One region of the Fictibacillus sp. 5RED26 genome, then DNA from elsewhere that is predicted to be linked to it. Evidence: a T-box and tRNA genes for the amino acid it is inferred to sense, from the RefSeq annotation. Region 1 holds a T-box; the other holds one or more tRNA genes.
The links. A T-box is a leader RNA that pairs with one kind of tRNA and senses whether it is charged. The one in region 1 lies ahead of thrS (threonine--tRNA ligase), so its partner is inferred to be a tRNA-Thr.
Positions count from the first base shown of each region.

Region 1 (6,934 bases):
GAGATACCTTGGGCTCTAAGCTGGCTTGCTGCTGGCAAGTTTGATACAGAAGTGAAAGGACTGTACGAATTTCCTCGGGAAACATGGCCACCTTTTTATGTACACACGCTCTTTAACTTAATGGTCGGGATCGGAACACTTTTATTAGGTCTTGCAGCAGTGGCTTTAACCTACTGGTGGTTCTTCGTAAAAAGAAGAGGAAAACCTTTTCCAAAGTGGCTGTTATGGTCTCTTGTTTTATCCGGACCACTTTCTATGCTCGGCATTGAGTTCGGGTGGGTTTTCAGCTGTAGCGGAAGACAACCATGGACCATCTATCGCGTTCAGACGACAGCGGAAGCTGCGACTAAGAATGAAGACCTTGGCGTGCTCTTCCTGTTATTTTTAGGCCTATATGCGCTACTAAGCGTGTTAACCGTTTTAATTTTAACAGCTTATTTCAAACGAAACCCTGTTTCAAAAGATATGGAAAAACTTCAGAGTTAGAAAGGAGGAATGAAGGATGAGCGAAGAAGTTTTAGCGATTCTGATGATGTGGACCTTTATCTTTATCTATAGCATTTTCGGTTCAATCGATTTTGGTGCTGGATTCTGGGCGATGATTTACAACAACCATAAGACGATGGCTGGAAGAATAGCGAATCGTTTCTTGTCTCCCACTTGGGAAATCACAAACACGTTCTTAGTTCTTTTAGTGGTTGCGTTCGTTGGTTTCTTTCCAAAGGGCGCGTACACTCTCGGAACGGTCATGCTCGTTCCAGTTTCTTTGATTCTCTTTTTACTCGCTATCCGAAGTGCATTTATGGTGTTCTCGTATTCCGTTCAAGGATATCGCAGAACGATGTTTATCATCTCGGGTATCTCTGGCCTGCTTATTCCATCCTTGCTAATAGCCGTTCTTCCTATTTCACAAGGGGGATTCATCGCTGTTGATGGTGATACTCAGAGCCTACTTCTATCAAAACTTCTCACAAGTCCAACCCTCTATTTGTATGTGCTTTTCGGGCTTACATCTGAGTTGTATCTTTCTTCGTTGTTTTTAGCAGATTACGCAAGAGTCTCGAAAAAAGAAGATGCCTATAGATTATATCGGAGCAATGCGATTCTGTTAGGACCACTTACGCTACTCGCCGCTCTGTTCACTTTGTTATTTATAACACCAGAATCTCGATGGCTCATCGATAATTTAATGGATCACAAGATCTGGTTTATTCTTTCTTTGATCGCCTTTCTTATTGCATACGCTTCTCTTTGGTGGCCAAAACAAAACCGCCCAGGAATTGGACGGCCGCGTCTTACACTATTAGCAACTGTTTTACAATACGGTCTTGCAAGTGTGGGTTATGGATTAGCTCATCTGCCTTATATCGTATATCCTGATTTAACCATCTATGAGGCATTTACCGCACCAGAAACGTTTTATTCCTTAATGATTATGTATATCGTTGGTCTTGCCATCTTAGCACCAGGTTTCTATATTTTCTGGAGATTGTTCTTAAAAGACAAACGATACCTGCAACAGGAATAGTTTCTATATGAACCAGCCTGCTAAAACCGTTATAAACATACTTAAAAGAGGCAGCCCGTAACGAAATGAAGGATGTTTAGTCTTATGACGTAACTTCTTCATAGCAAGCCACATACCGGGTGCTCCACCAATAATAGCAATCAGCCAAAGTCTCGCTTCAGGGGTGCGCCATTCGCCTTTTTTGGCAGATAATTTGTCTCTTTTCATAACATAATAGGCGGCTACGTTTAAAATGATTAAATATATGATTAACACCTTGTTGTTTCCCTTCAGAATGAAAAAAGATCATCTCCATCAAATGAGGAAATGATCTTTTCTTTTTTTACTTAAGCTTTTAGGCTGTCTTTTGCTTTTGAAGCTAATTCAGCGAAAGCTTTTTCGTCTGTGATAGCAATTTCAGAAAGCATCTTACGGTTGATGTCGATACCCGCAAGTTTAAGACCGTGCATTAAACGGCTGTAAGAAAGACCGTTTGTACGAGCAGCAGCGTTGATACGAGTGATCCAAAGCTTACGGAAATCACGCTTCTTTTGACGACGGTCACGGTAAGCGTACATAAGTGATTTGAATACTTGTTGTTGTGCTACTTTAAATAATTTATGTTTGGAACCGAAATAGCCTTTAGCTAGTTTAAGAACTTTCTTACGACGACGACGTGTTACATAGCCACCTTTTACTCTTGGCATATTAAAAACCTCCTATTTTTAAATCGATTGATGAACGATTAACGTTTTTTGTAAGTTAACAATGTGCGGATACGCTTGTAGTCACCGCTGTGAACAAGTTTCGCTTTACGAAGCTTACGCTTAGCTTTAGTTGACTTGTTAGCAAACAAGTGACTAGTATAAGCGCGAGCACGCTTTAATTTACCTGATCCAGTTTTTCTAAAGCGCTTCGCAGCACCTTTATGAGTTTTCATTTTAGGCATAATGGTTATCCTCCCTGGTAAAAATTATTTTTCGGCTTTAGGCGCAAGGATAAGGAACATGCTACGACCTTCCATCTTCGGTTTCGTTTCAACCGTAGAAAGATCTTCACATTCTTTCGCTAACTTTTCCAATACCGTTTTTCCGATTTGAGAATGAGTGATTGCACGTCCACGGAAACGAATACTTGCTTTTACTTTGTCACCTTTTTCAAGGAACTTACGTGCATTTCTAAGCTTTGTATTAAAGTCGTTTTCCTCAATCGTTGGACTTAGACGAATCTCTTTAGTCGTAATGACCTTTTGATTTTTTCGTGCTTCACGATCTTTACGTTGTTGCTCGTATTTAAACTTACCGTAGTCCATGATACGACATACTGGCGGTTTAGCAGTTGCAGCAACGAGTACAAGGTCAAGATTTGCGTTTGTAGCAAGATCCAAAGCTTCTTGTCTAGATTTAATGCCAAGCTGGCTTCCATCAGGACCGATTAAGCGAACCTCACGAGCACGAATACCTTCATTGACAGACATGTCCTTACTAATAGTAAGTCACCTCCAAATTTTTTCAGTGAGTGTTTTAAAACACTCGACTTGTTATTTCTGCAAATAAAAAAAGCGTCGGCGCAACGATCACCCACACATAGTAAACCGGCTATGTACACTTTGACATGCCTGAATATCCATCTACCCATCAACAGCCTTTATTAGCGTCGAGTCAGGTGAGAAGCGGGTGCTTCTGCTTGTTTGATGCTTTTGCTTATTTTATTAACCTTACATACTATAACACATTGGAGATATGCGTGTCAAACAACGAATGTAATAACAGCAACGAAATTAATTTTACTTCGTTTACGAAAGGAATGCAAGAGTTTTTTTATTCGCCTTTTATGTTTTGTTGTTTTACTGTCCACTCTTGAATAATTACTGTCCACTTTCAGTAATATACTGTCCACATTGAGCATTTTACTGTCCACTTTTCATTTCCCTATAAAAAAAGACGGCCAATTCAACATTGGCCGCTCTCTTTATAACCTTATCTCTTTTCGTTAATTTGAGCTAAAATCTTATCTCGGAAATCTTCATAAGAAACTGTCTCTGACTTTTGCTCACCATATTTACGAACGTTAACTGCATTGTCTTCGATCTCTTTATCACCTAGAACTAGCATGTAAGGGATCTTTTTCATCTGAGCTTCACGGATCTTATAGCCCATCTTTTCATTTCTAGTATCGATTTCAACACGAACAGCATGTTTCTTCAGATCTTCTTGTAGCTTATACGCATACTCATTATGAACATCAGATACAGGAATTAGTTTCACTTGAACAGGTGCTAACCAAGTTGGGAACGCTCCGGCAAAGTGCTCAACCAAGATCCCTAGGAAACGATCGATCGAACCATAGATCGCACGGTGGATAACGACCGGACGAACCTTTTGATTGTTTTCATCTACATACGTTAGATCGAACTTTTCTGGCATTTGGAAGTCTAACTGAATTGTTGCACACTGATGACTTCTCTTCAGAGCATCTTTAATATGGAAGTCAATTTTAGGACCGTAGAACGCTCCATCTCCCTCGTTCAGGTGATAGTTCATTCCAAGATCTTCTAGAACGTTTTTCAATGCGCCTTCAGCTTGTTCCCATAAACGGTCATCACCCATAGAATCCTCTGGACGAGTTGAAAGTTCTACGGAATATTCAAATCCAAACGTGCTGTAGATTTTATCAACTAACTTAAATACGTTCTTGATCTCACTTTCGATCTGCTGTGGTGTTACAAAGATATGCGCATCATCTTGGCAGAACGTACGAACACGGATCATACCGTTTAGTGCACCACTATATTCGTGACGGTGTACTTGACCGAACTCAGCCATACGTACTGGAAGATCTCTGTATGAATGTAGTTTGTTCTTAAAGATCAGCATGTGACCTGGACAGTTCATCGGCTTCATCGCAAACTTTGTATCGTCCACTTCAGAGAAGTACATGTTTTCATGATAATGATCCCAGTGGCCCGATTGTTCCCATAGACGCTGATTCATCATAAATGGAGTACGCACTTCATCGTAATCCACTTGGCGTTGAAGTTCGCGAGAGAAATTCTCAAGCTCAGTACGAATTGTTTGACCGTTAGGAAGATAGAACGGCATTCCCGGTGCTTCTTCTGAGAACATGAATAACTCTAGTTCTTTTCCTAGTTTACGGTGATCACGTTTTTGAGCTTCCTCAATAAAGTGAAGATACTCATCAAGATCTTTTTGACTTAAGAACGCTGAACCATAAATACGTTGAAGCATTTGGTTATCGCTGTCTCCACGCCAGTATGCACCAGAGATGCTCATTAATTTATAAGCTTTGATTTTTCCTGTTGAAGGAACGTGCGGCCCTCGGCAAAGGTCAAAGAATTCACCTTGCTCATAAATCGTAATCTTTTCACCCTCTGGAAGGTCACGAATCAGTTCCAGCTTTAAGTGATCATTCAATTTTTCGTAAATCTCGAGAGCTTCTTCACGACTAACTTCTTTACGTACGATCGGAAGGTTTTCATTTACGATCTTCTTCATTTCTTTTTCGATCGCAGGCAGATCTTCTGGTGTTAAGTTATGAGACATATCTACATCATAGTAGAAGCCGTTATCGATAACTGGTCCAATCCCTAATTTCACGTCTGGGTAAAGGCGCTTAAGTGCTTGAGCTAGTAGATGGGCATTCGAGTGTCTTGTCATTTCAAGACCTTCTTTAGAATCCTGCATTACGATCTCGATCGATGCATCTTCTTCGATAGGACGTGAAAAATCAAATAATTGTCCGTTTACTTTCCCTGCAACTGCTTTTTTCTTCAAACTAGGGCTGATACTCTCTGCTACTTGTTCAGAAGTAACGCCTTTAGGAAATTCCTTGACTGATCCGTCAGGGAACTTAATTGAAATTGACGACATGTAAAACATCTCCTTTTTAGTTTGGGTTCTTCTCTGATTGAAAACAAAAAACACCCGTCCCTATAGAAGGGACGAGTGATTATCTCGTGGTTCCACCCTTGTTCCGACAACTTTTAACAAGCCAATCGGCACTCGGACAGTATAACGGACTGCGGCCGTCAGCGATTACTATAAATTTTCACCGCTGAAGTTCCAAGGTGGTAAAGCACTTTTCCGTGTTAGGAAGCTTTCAGCCTAGACTTCCCTCTCTATGAACCGTAAAAATATGCTTCGTGTCCTTATCAATACAGATTGAATGATAAAATTATACACCTATTATATGCAGTCGTTTTTCAAAAAGCAAGAGGACTCTGTAAGTTTATGACTTTTTTTTAAGATAAGACCGATGTTCTCTGTAGGACATCCTCTCAATTGGTGTAATCGTAACCTTTTCCTGAAAGATGTTCTTCACAGTATGAAGCAATGGATGATCGGTATCATAAGCATAAATCCTAGCGGAATTTGGAGAGATTCCAACTAACGGACCTAAAAGTCTTTCATCTAGATTCGTTACATTTGTTAGCCGAAGTGCCTTTTCATGGAACATCATCAATTCAGTATGAGTTAACTGGTTTTGATGTTCATCAAAAAGAAGAATCTGCTCTTGTTCAAAAATTATTACGATATCTGCTGAAGTAAATGTTCTTTGTTTCGTTAAGCACGTTCTTAATTGCTCTACGAACATTTGGTACTCTAGTTCTAGCTTGTACTCATCGATAGCACATTCAACAATCTTCAACAAAGTTGCTAAATACTCTTTCAGCCTGAATTTAATAAATGATTCAAACTCTAAAAAATCTGTCTTTGCCTCGAGAATCGATTTCCATTGACTTCGGATCAGTTCATTTAAGTCTGGCAGATGTTTGACATCAGGTATACCTTCAATCTCTCCGAGTATGATGCTTTTTGTGATAGATAAGATCTCTTTTTGTTCTGCTGAATCGGTGTAACAAAATGCTTGTTCGATCATTTCCTTCAAACAAATATCCTCTACTTTATTTCGAGTAAATTCCGTTAACACATCCAATATGAACGTTTTCCTCTGATGTATGTGCAGTTCAAGAATTTTTGAAGAAGCTTCAGATAATTTGGCAAAGGAAGGGTTTATTCTATGCTCAGCTGCCATTCTGATCATTTTCTTCAAAACAGCTATACCATCTGATGGGTGTGAAAAAGCAATCGCGACCAAATAAGTCCCCCCCATATAAAATCCTCAATAATACACTATATGGGACGAGGTCCTAAAACATGTTACTTACAAAAGAAAAAACAACCCTTTGGGTAGGGTTGTTCTTAATAAACAAATTTACGCTCGATTCTTGATAAGATAAACGCCATGCCAAGCGTTAAGATTAAGTACATTAAAGCGGCAGTCATGTATGGTTCCCACGGTCGGTAGTATTGGCCCATCATCGCTCTCGCGTAATACATCAATTCTGGGGTAGCAATAATGGAAACTAAAGATGAATCCTTTATTAGTACAATAAATTCGTTTCCT
Region 1 covers NZ_JACZDU010000004.1:129,769-136,702, forward strand. Annotated here, with positions in the region: gene IHV10_RS15510 (cytochrome ubiquinol oxidase subunit I) at 1-486, shown strand, start outside; gene IHV10_RS15515 (cytochrome d ubiquinol oxidase subunit II) at 503-1,528, shown strand; gene IHV10_RS15520 (DUF1294 domain-containing protein) at 1,532-1,783, opposite strand; gene rplT (50S ribosomal protein L20) at 1,855-2,214, opposite strand; gene rpmI (50S ribosomal protein L35) at 2,253-2,456, opposite strand; gene infC (translation initiation factor IF-3) at 2,481-2,984, opposite strand; ribosomal protein L20 leader region at 3,057-3,201, opposite strand; gene thrS (threonine--tRNA ligase) at 3,487-5,397, opposite strand; T-box leader at 5,462-5,691, opposite strand; gene ytxC (sporulation protein YtxC) at 5,756-6,625, opposite strand; gene IHV10_RS15550 (amino acid ABC transporter permease) at 6,730-6,934, opposite strand, start outside.

Region 2 (6,934 bases), on a different contig from region 1:
GTAATAAAGAGGATTGAAACGAAGGAGACGGTAATTAAAATCAGGCAGACTGTGGCACGCCGGTCTCTATACATCAGAGAAATAACCTCCTTTACACCTACATATTCAGTGTACAAGAAGAAGATTCAAAAAAAAGTTCCCGGCAAAGCGTGCCAGGAACTTTTTATTACACTATGAAATGATTATCAGCCAGCTAAATCTAGATTTTTCGGTTGGTTTTTTGTTTTTGAAAACATATAGACTGCGATCGACAATAAACTAAAACTTAATAGATAGATGAACAACACACCCACATTTGAAAAAGCAGAACTTGTGCTATCTAATGAGATCAATGCTTTAAACCCTGCTATTGAATACGTGAACGGCAAGAATTCACTTAATGCACGCAGGTTCTCTGGCAGCATATCGATCGGCAAGTTAGCACCCGTCGTTGAAAGCTGTAAGATCACTAAAGCGAACGCAATAAAACGTCCGATGTTTCCTAACGACGCAAACAATAAGACAATTCCTGTGAATACTAAACTTACAAAAACCGCAAAAGTTATAAAGCCCAGTGGGTTTCCAGTCTTCACATTTAAGACAAGTAAAACGACTGTCGAAAGAAGTAATGCCTGTACAACAGCAATTGCACCTAGGTTCATTAATTTAGCACCAAACCAAGAGAATGCTGAAATTCCTTCAGGCTTCTTAAAGTTGATGAACATAGACATGATTAAGATGCCCACAAACAACGCTAATGAAAGAACATAAGGAGCTGTTGAATCACGATAGAGTGGATATTTATTAACCGTTTCACTCTTCAATTCAACAGGAGAAGAAAACATGCTCAAGTTCTTATCATTTGCCGCTTTAATCGCTCCTGTTTTTTCGGCACCATCCTTAAGGCCAGATGATAGCTCGTTACTTCCATCATTTAATTTCCCTGCACCATCATTTAATTTTGTAACACCTTCCGTTAAGTCGCCCCAGCCTTTTTCAACTGTTGCATTTCCATCACTAACTTGTGACATACCAGCGTTAATCTTTGTTGCACCGGATGTCAGATCACGCCAACCTTTTTCAACAGAAGAGTTACCAGCGGATACTTGAGTTGCACCATCATTAAGCTGTGATGCTCCATTCGTAAGAGATGTCCAACCTGTGTTGACCGATTGGTTTCCTGCTGCAATCTGCGAAGTTCCTGCGTGCAGCTCTCCTACCTTACCTACCATCGTGTTCCAGCCACTCTCGATAGACGCTGTCCCTTGTTGAAGCAGAGGCACCTTTTGACTTAATGTCACAACCCCGTTATCCACTGACGTTTGGCCGGCCACTAGCTGATTTACCCCATCAGCCACAGACATTGGATTAGGTTCAGCATTTGTCGTGAAGGCTCCTGCTATTTTTGCAGCTCCTTGACTTAGCACCTGGAGTTTTTGTGCTTTTGCAGGATCAGTGGCAGCTGCCGTAATAGCCTGGCTCTTACCATAGATCGTCATGAAAGCTGAATCATTTGCAAGTTCAGGGTGTTGCTCTAAGTATGCCTTTAGATCACTTGATAATCCTTGCAGCCCCGCACCTAGCTTTGCAGATTCATCTGCCACTTGAGCCACACCTTGTGAGATCTGTTGTGTTCCGGGAGCGATTTCATTCTTTATCGCTGTTTGAACACCTTTTAGCCCTGTTAAGATTCCAGTGGTTCCTGCTTTTAGTTGCGGTATGCTGTCTCCAAGTTGTCGCGCACCTGCCGCTAAGTCTTCAACTCCTGATTGTTTATCTTTTAAATTTTGTAATAAAAGTCCTGTTCCTTCATTTGCTGCAGCTGAACCTGCCGCGAGCTTCGAAATATCACCCGACTTAGATTGAAGGGACGAAAGCAGTTCTTTCGTACCAGCACTTAGTTGCGATGAACCGTTAGCTAGTTTACTAATATCCGGCTGTTTCGCTGAAAGAGAACTTGCCATTTGTCCGACACCATTTTGAAGTTCTTTTGCTCCACTTGCTAGCTTTGAAATGTCAGCAGCTTTATTTGTAAGCGATTGCAAAAGTGTGTTTGTTCCATCACGAAGATCTGTCATCCCTGTATTTAATTTTGCAGATCCATCTGCAGCTGATTGAAATCCTTCAGATACATCACCGAGACTGGCAAACATATTGTTCGCATACTTCTCTGTAATTTTATCCCCTAGTTTTTCTCTTAGCTTTTCAGTAGCACTTCTTGTCACTTGTGCTGCCATGAAGTTTAACCCTTCGTTTTGGATATACGTAAGTTGAAGCTTTTCTGGATTATCGCTTAAAACGGTTGTTACTCTTTGTGAGAAATCCTCAGGAATCTCGATAACCATATAATATTCCAGACTATCAAGGCCTTCTTTAGCCTCCTCAGCACTTACAAATTCCCACCCGAGATCTTTTCCTTTCTTTAAGTCTGCTACTAGATCCTTCCCTACATTGATCGGTTCATCGTCCGATAATGCACCCTTGTCCTTGTTGACTACCGCAACAGGCAAGTTCGACAAGTTGTCATACGGTCCCCATTTTGGTGATAGAAGTATACCACCATAGACGACCGGTACAAGCAACGCGGCAATGACTGAGATCAGCAGACCCTTTTTACCTGCCAACTTCGCCATTTCTGCCATAAACAAACGAAAAGCGTTCATCCCTTTACCCCCGTTCTCCCCAAAAATAAATACATTCTGTAAAAATGAACAGGTATTCACTTCTACTAGAATGTATTATTCGAAAGAGACAAGAATAAATCCTTCTTATTTATCAGAAAATTGTAAAATATTAAATAATAATAAGGTAGTAAGTCCTGTTATAATGTAAGATTAGATAAAAAAATGTATATTAAGTGTGAATCAACGGCTCTAATAGTCCCATATCTAAACAGGCGCTGATTGATAATTTCTTTTCTTTGGATTGAAAGGTTAACGTCACGAATTCTTCACTGAGCTCAGTTATTTCTCCAGGTCCAAATACACGGTGAGTAATGGTGAGACCAACTTGTAATTCTTCCTTCTTTTTAATACTATTCGGATTGTAAGGAACTCCATTTATCTTTTTCACTTGCTTTTTTATGGGTTCAGATTTCATCAATCTTGTCGGATCTAATATGTTTTTTACATCCGTAACAAACACAGACTCTTCAACTTTTTTCCCATCTCGATATGGATACGTAACTAAGGTTAATTGTTTCTTGGCACGAGTCATCCCTACGTAAAATAACCGAGCTGCTTCTTCTAACAATAGATGGTCCGTGCGATCTTCTTTAGATGGTATGATTCCATCCACTACATCAATCATATACACTTTCTCAAATTCGAGCCCTTTAGCACTATGAAAAGTAGAAAGTGTTATGGCTTCATGTCCCTTCTTCTTTTTTGCTGTCTTCAAAACAACTTCGAGGTGTTTTAAGCGTTCAGCAAAATCCTGAAGGCTCTCAAGATCTGTTGCAATTTCTTCTAGTGTGTTTAAGATGCCCACTAAATAATCCATTCGAAAGCCAAGGCTCTTACTGATCTTTTCAATTGCCTTATCGTAACCTAAACCATCTCTGATCACCCGTATAGCTCCAAGAGGCTTCATATCTTTCATTTCTTTAAACGTTTCTTTACTTGTCTTCAGAAGTTTAACTTGATACTCCTGCAATTTCACATGATTTAGCAGATTATCAAATACAGAATCGTTATTGTTCAATTGCTTTAAAGCTAGCATCTGTTGCTTGGTTATATAACCATTAAACTTCAAATGAATTTTTTCTAAAATGTCTGGCCGCTTATCGGTAAAGGCCATACGCATAAAATTCAATATATCTTGAACCACCCAATGTGAAAAGAAACGATTATCGGCATCTTTCATATAAAAAGGAATTCCTGCACGATCAAAATCATTCATCAAACCAATGGATGACGAATTATTTCGATATAAGATGGCGATTTCTTTTAGATGAACATCGTCATTAAGTTCCTGGACCAAGTATTTTGATTGTTCCTTAAAATTCACGAGATGTTTCACTTCAATCGGTTGCTGCGAAGGATTTTGAGTGAACATATTTTTTTCATATCTATTTTTATTTCTTTTAATGAACGAATTAGCAACGTTAACGATATCCTCAGATGAGCGATAGTTCTGCTCCATAAACAAAATAGAAGCATCACTGTACTTTTCCTTAAATTTAAGTAAATAGGAAGGCTCAGCACCTCTCCAGCTATAGATGGATTGGTCATCATCGGCCACAACACATAAATTTCTATGAGTAGAAACCATTTTTTCTATAATGGAATGCTGCACAAGCGACGTATCCTGACTTTCATCCGTTAAGAAATAGTCATATCGGTTTTGATAGTGACTTAGCAACTTCTTATCCTTTTCTAATATGTCGTTACTCATCGTGAGCATATCATCAAAGTCTAACAATACATGATGCGGATCAGAACGCTTGAGTTCTTCATATTGTTTAAATATCTCTTCAGCCTGCGATACATCACAAGAAACCTCTGACCACCGTTCGATAGGTATCACCTTATTTTTAATGTAACTGATATAGGTAGTCAGGTCATCCATTTGATCCTCGGTTATGTTCTCCCCTACAACAGACTTAAATAAATGCCTCAGCATAAGTTTTTTGTTGTATTGAAAGTTTCCTCCCGATCCTGCTTTTTCATCTGAATCGTGATCACCCTCTATAATTGTAAAAGGGATACCCAACTTTCTATAATGATTCCTGACTACCTCAAAAGCAAAGCTATGAATGGTCGAAAAGTCCACAGAAGGAAGATCAGGATAAAATTTTGCGAAACGCTCTTTCATATCATTGGCTGACGCCTTACTGAACGTAACAGCCTTTATACGAGAAGGATGAATTCCTTTTTCCATAATTAAATAACCGATTCTCATAATGACTGTGGTTGTTTTTCCAGAACCAGGTGAAGCAAGTAATAGAAGGGGTCCTTCTGTCTTCATAACAGCATTCTTTTGAACATCATTTAAAATAATGCCTTGATCATTTTTCATTTTATTGAAGAAATCTCTCATTGATCAGTACCCTTTCGTAACTTGAATATATTCATCGTTAATTGAAGTATAAAGTTTAAAAGCAAATAAAAAAACTCCCCACAAAGGTGAGAAGTCTTAAGTTTAAATGTTAAGTTAAGTAAAATGGTACCGGTGGTCGGGGTCGAACCGACACTCCAGAAGGAACACGATTTTGAGTCGTGCGCGTCTGCCAATTCCGCCACACCGGCATTTGAATCTTTTTGAATTGGAATTATGGAGGCGGCACCCGGATTCGAACCGGGGGATAAGGGTTTTGCAGACCCGTGCCTTACCACTTGGCTATGCCGCCAGAAAACAAAAATGGAGCGGAAGACGGGATTCGAACCCGCGACCCCAACCTTGGCAAGGTTGTATTCTACCACTGAACTACTTCCGCAAACATTTAATTAACTTATAATATGTTGTTAAAATCATCTTATGTTATAAAAATAAAAATGGCTGGGCTAGCTGGATTCGAACCAACGCATGTCGCAGTCAAAGTGCGATGCCTTACCGCTTGGCTATAGCCCAAAATTTAAATGGGGCGGACGAGGGGAATCGAACCCCCGAATGTCGGAACCACAATCCGATGCGTTAACCACTTCGCCACGACCGCCACAGTATTAAAATTGGCAGGGGCAGTAGGAATCGAACCCACACCAAAGGTTTTGGAGACCTTCGTTCTACCTTTAAACTATGCCCCTATATAAGGAATAAAAGATGGTGGAGGGGGACGGATTCGAACCGCCGAACCCGGAGGGAGCGGATTTACAGTCCGCCGCGTTTAGCCACTTCGCTACCCCTCCACGAATGAAGACAGGTTTTATTATAAAACATAATCACCCTGTTTTTCAATAAGTTTTTTGTTCCAATTCAGGAAGAAAAAACTGGTGCCGGCTAGAGGACTTGAACCCCCAACCTACTGATTACAAGTCAGTTGCTCTACCAATTGAGCTAAACCGGCAAAAAAAAATGGTGGCTCGAGACGGAATCGAACCGCCGACACGAGGATTTTCAGTCCTCTGCTCTACCGACTGAGCTATCGAGCCAAGAAAAAATTCTTGGTGTTGTAAAGCCACCGTTTAAATAAAAATGGCGGACCCGACCGGGGTCGAACCGGCGATCTCCTGCGTGACAGGCAGGCATGTTAACCACTACACCACGAGTCCATTACATGAAATAAAATTGGTTGCACCTTATGGGCGCTACTGATATTTCATGGTCAAGAAGTAATCTCGACTTTGATCATGAAATAAAATTGGTTGCGGGGACAGGATTTGAACCTGCGACCTTCGGGTTATGAGCCCGACGAGCTACCAGACTGCTCCACCCCGCGATGATATTAAATATGATATAAAAGTTTATGGTGGAGGATGACGGGTTCGAACCGCCGACCCCCTGCTTGTAAGGCAGGTGCTCTCCCAGCTGAGCTAATCCTCCATATTTAAAATCGTTATGTATAAGTGGTGACCCGTACGGGATTCGAACCCGTGTTACCGCCGTGAAAGGGCGGTGTCTTAACCGCTTGACCAACGGGCCAGATTTTTGAGCTAGAGAGTATGTATCTGGCGGAGAGCAAGGGATTCGAACCCTTGATACGGGGTTGACCGTATACACGATTTCCAATCGTGCTCCTTCGACCTCTCGGACAGCTCTCCAATATGGCTCCACAGGTAGGACTCGAACCTACGACCGATCGGTTAACAGCCGATAGCTCTACCACTGAGCTACTGTGGAATATGTATTGGCTCAGCGACGTCCTACTCTAACAGGGGGAAACCCCCAACTACCATCGGCGCTAAAGAGCTTAACTTCCGTGTTCGGTATGGGAACGGGTGTGACCTCTTTGCCATCATCACTGAACCAAATTATATTGAGAGATGTTCTCTCAAAACTAGATACGACGTTTCCAAAC
Region 2 covers NZ_JACZDU010000001.1:8-6,941, reverse strand. Annotated here, with positions in the region: gene IHV10_RS00090 (YhgE/Pip family protein) at 186-2,642, opposite strand; gene IHV10_RS00085 (ATP-dependent helicase) at 2,833-5,019, opposite strand; tRNA gene IHV10_RS00080 (tRNA-Leu) at 5,144-5,228, opposite strand; tRNA gene IHV10_RS00075 (tRNA-Cys) at 5,255-5,329, opposite strand; tRNA gene IHV10_RS00070 (tRNA-Gly) at 5,342-5,416, opposite strand; tRNA gene IHV10_RS00065 (tRNA-Gln) at 5,476-5,550, opposite strand; tRNA gene IHV10_RS00060 (tRNA-His) at 5,560-5,635, opposite strand; tRNA gene IHV10_RS00055 (tRNA-Trp) at 5,650-5,723, opposite strand; tRNA gene IHV10_RS00050 (tRNA-Tyr) at 5,741-5,825, opposite strand; tRNA gene IHV10_RS00045 (tRNA-Thr) at 5,908-5,983, opposite strand; tRNA gene IHV10_RS00040 (tRNA-Phe) at 5,993-6,068, opposite strand; tRNA gene IHV10_RS00035 (tRNA-Asp) at 6,113-6,188, opposite strand; tRNA gene IHV10_RS00030 (tRNA-Met) at 6,279-6,355, opposite strand; tRNA gene IHV10_RS00025 (tRNA-Val) at 6,384-6,459, opposite strand; tRNA gene IHV10_RS00020 (tRNA-Glu) at 6,484-6,558, opposite strand; tRNA gene IHV10_RS00015 (tRNA-Ser) at 6,586-6,677, opposite strand; tRNA gene IHV10_RS00010 (tRNA-Asn) at 6,682-6,756, opposite strand; rRNA gene rrf (5S ribosomal RNA) at 6,767-6,882, opposite strand.
Region 2: it encodes a tRNA-Thr, which carries the amino acid that the T-box ahead of thrS (threonine--tRNA ligase) is inferred to sense. The anticodon was not compared.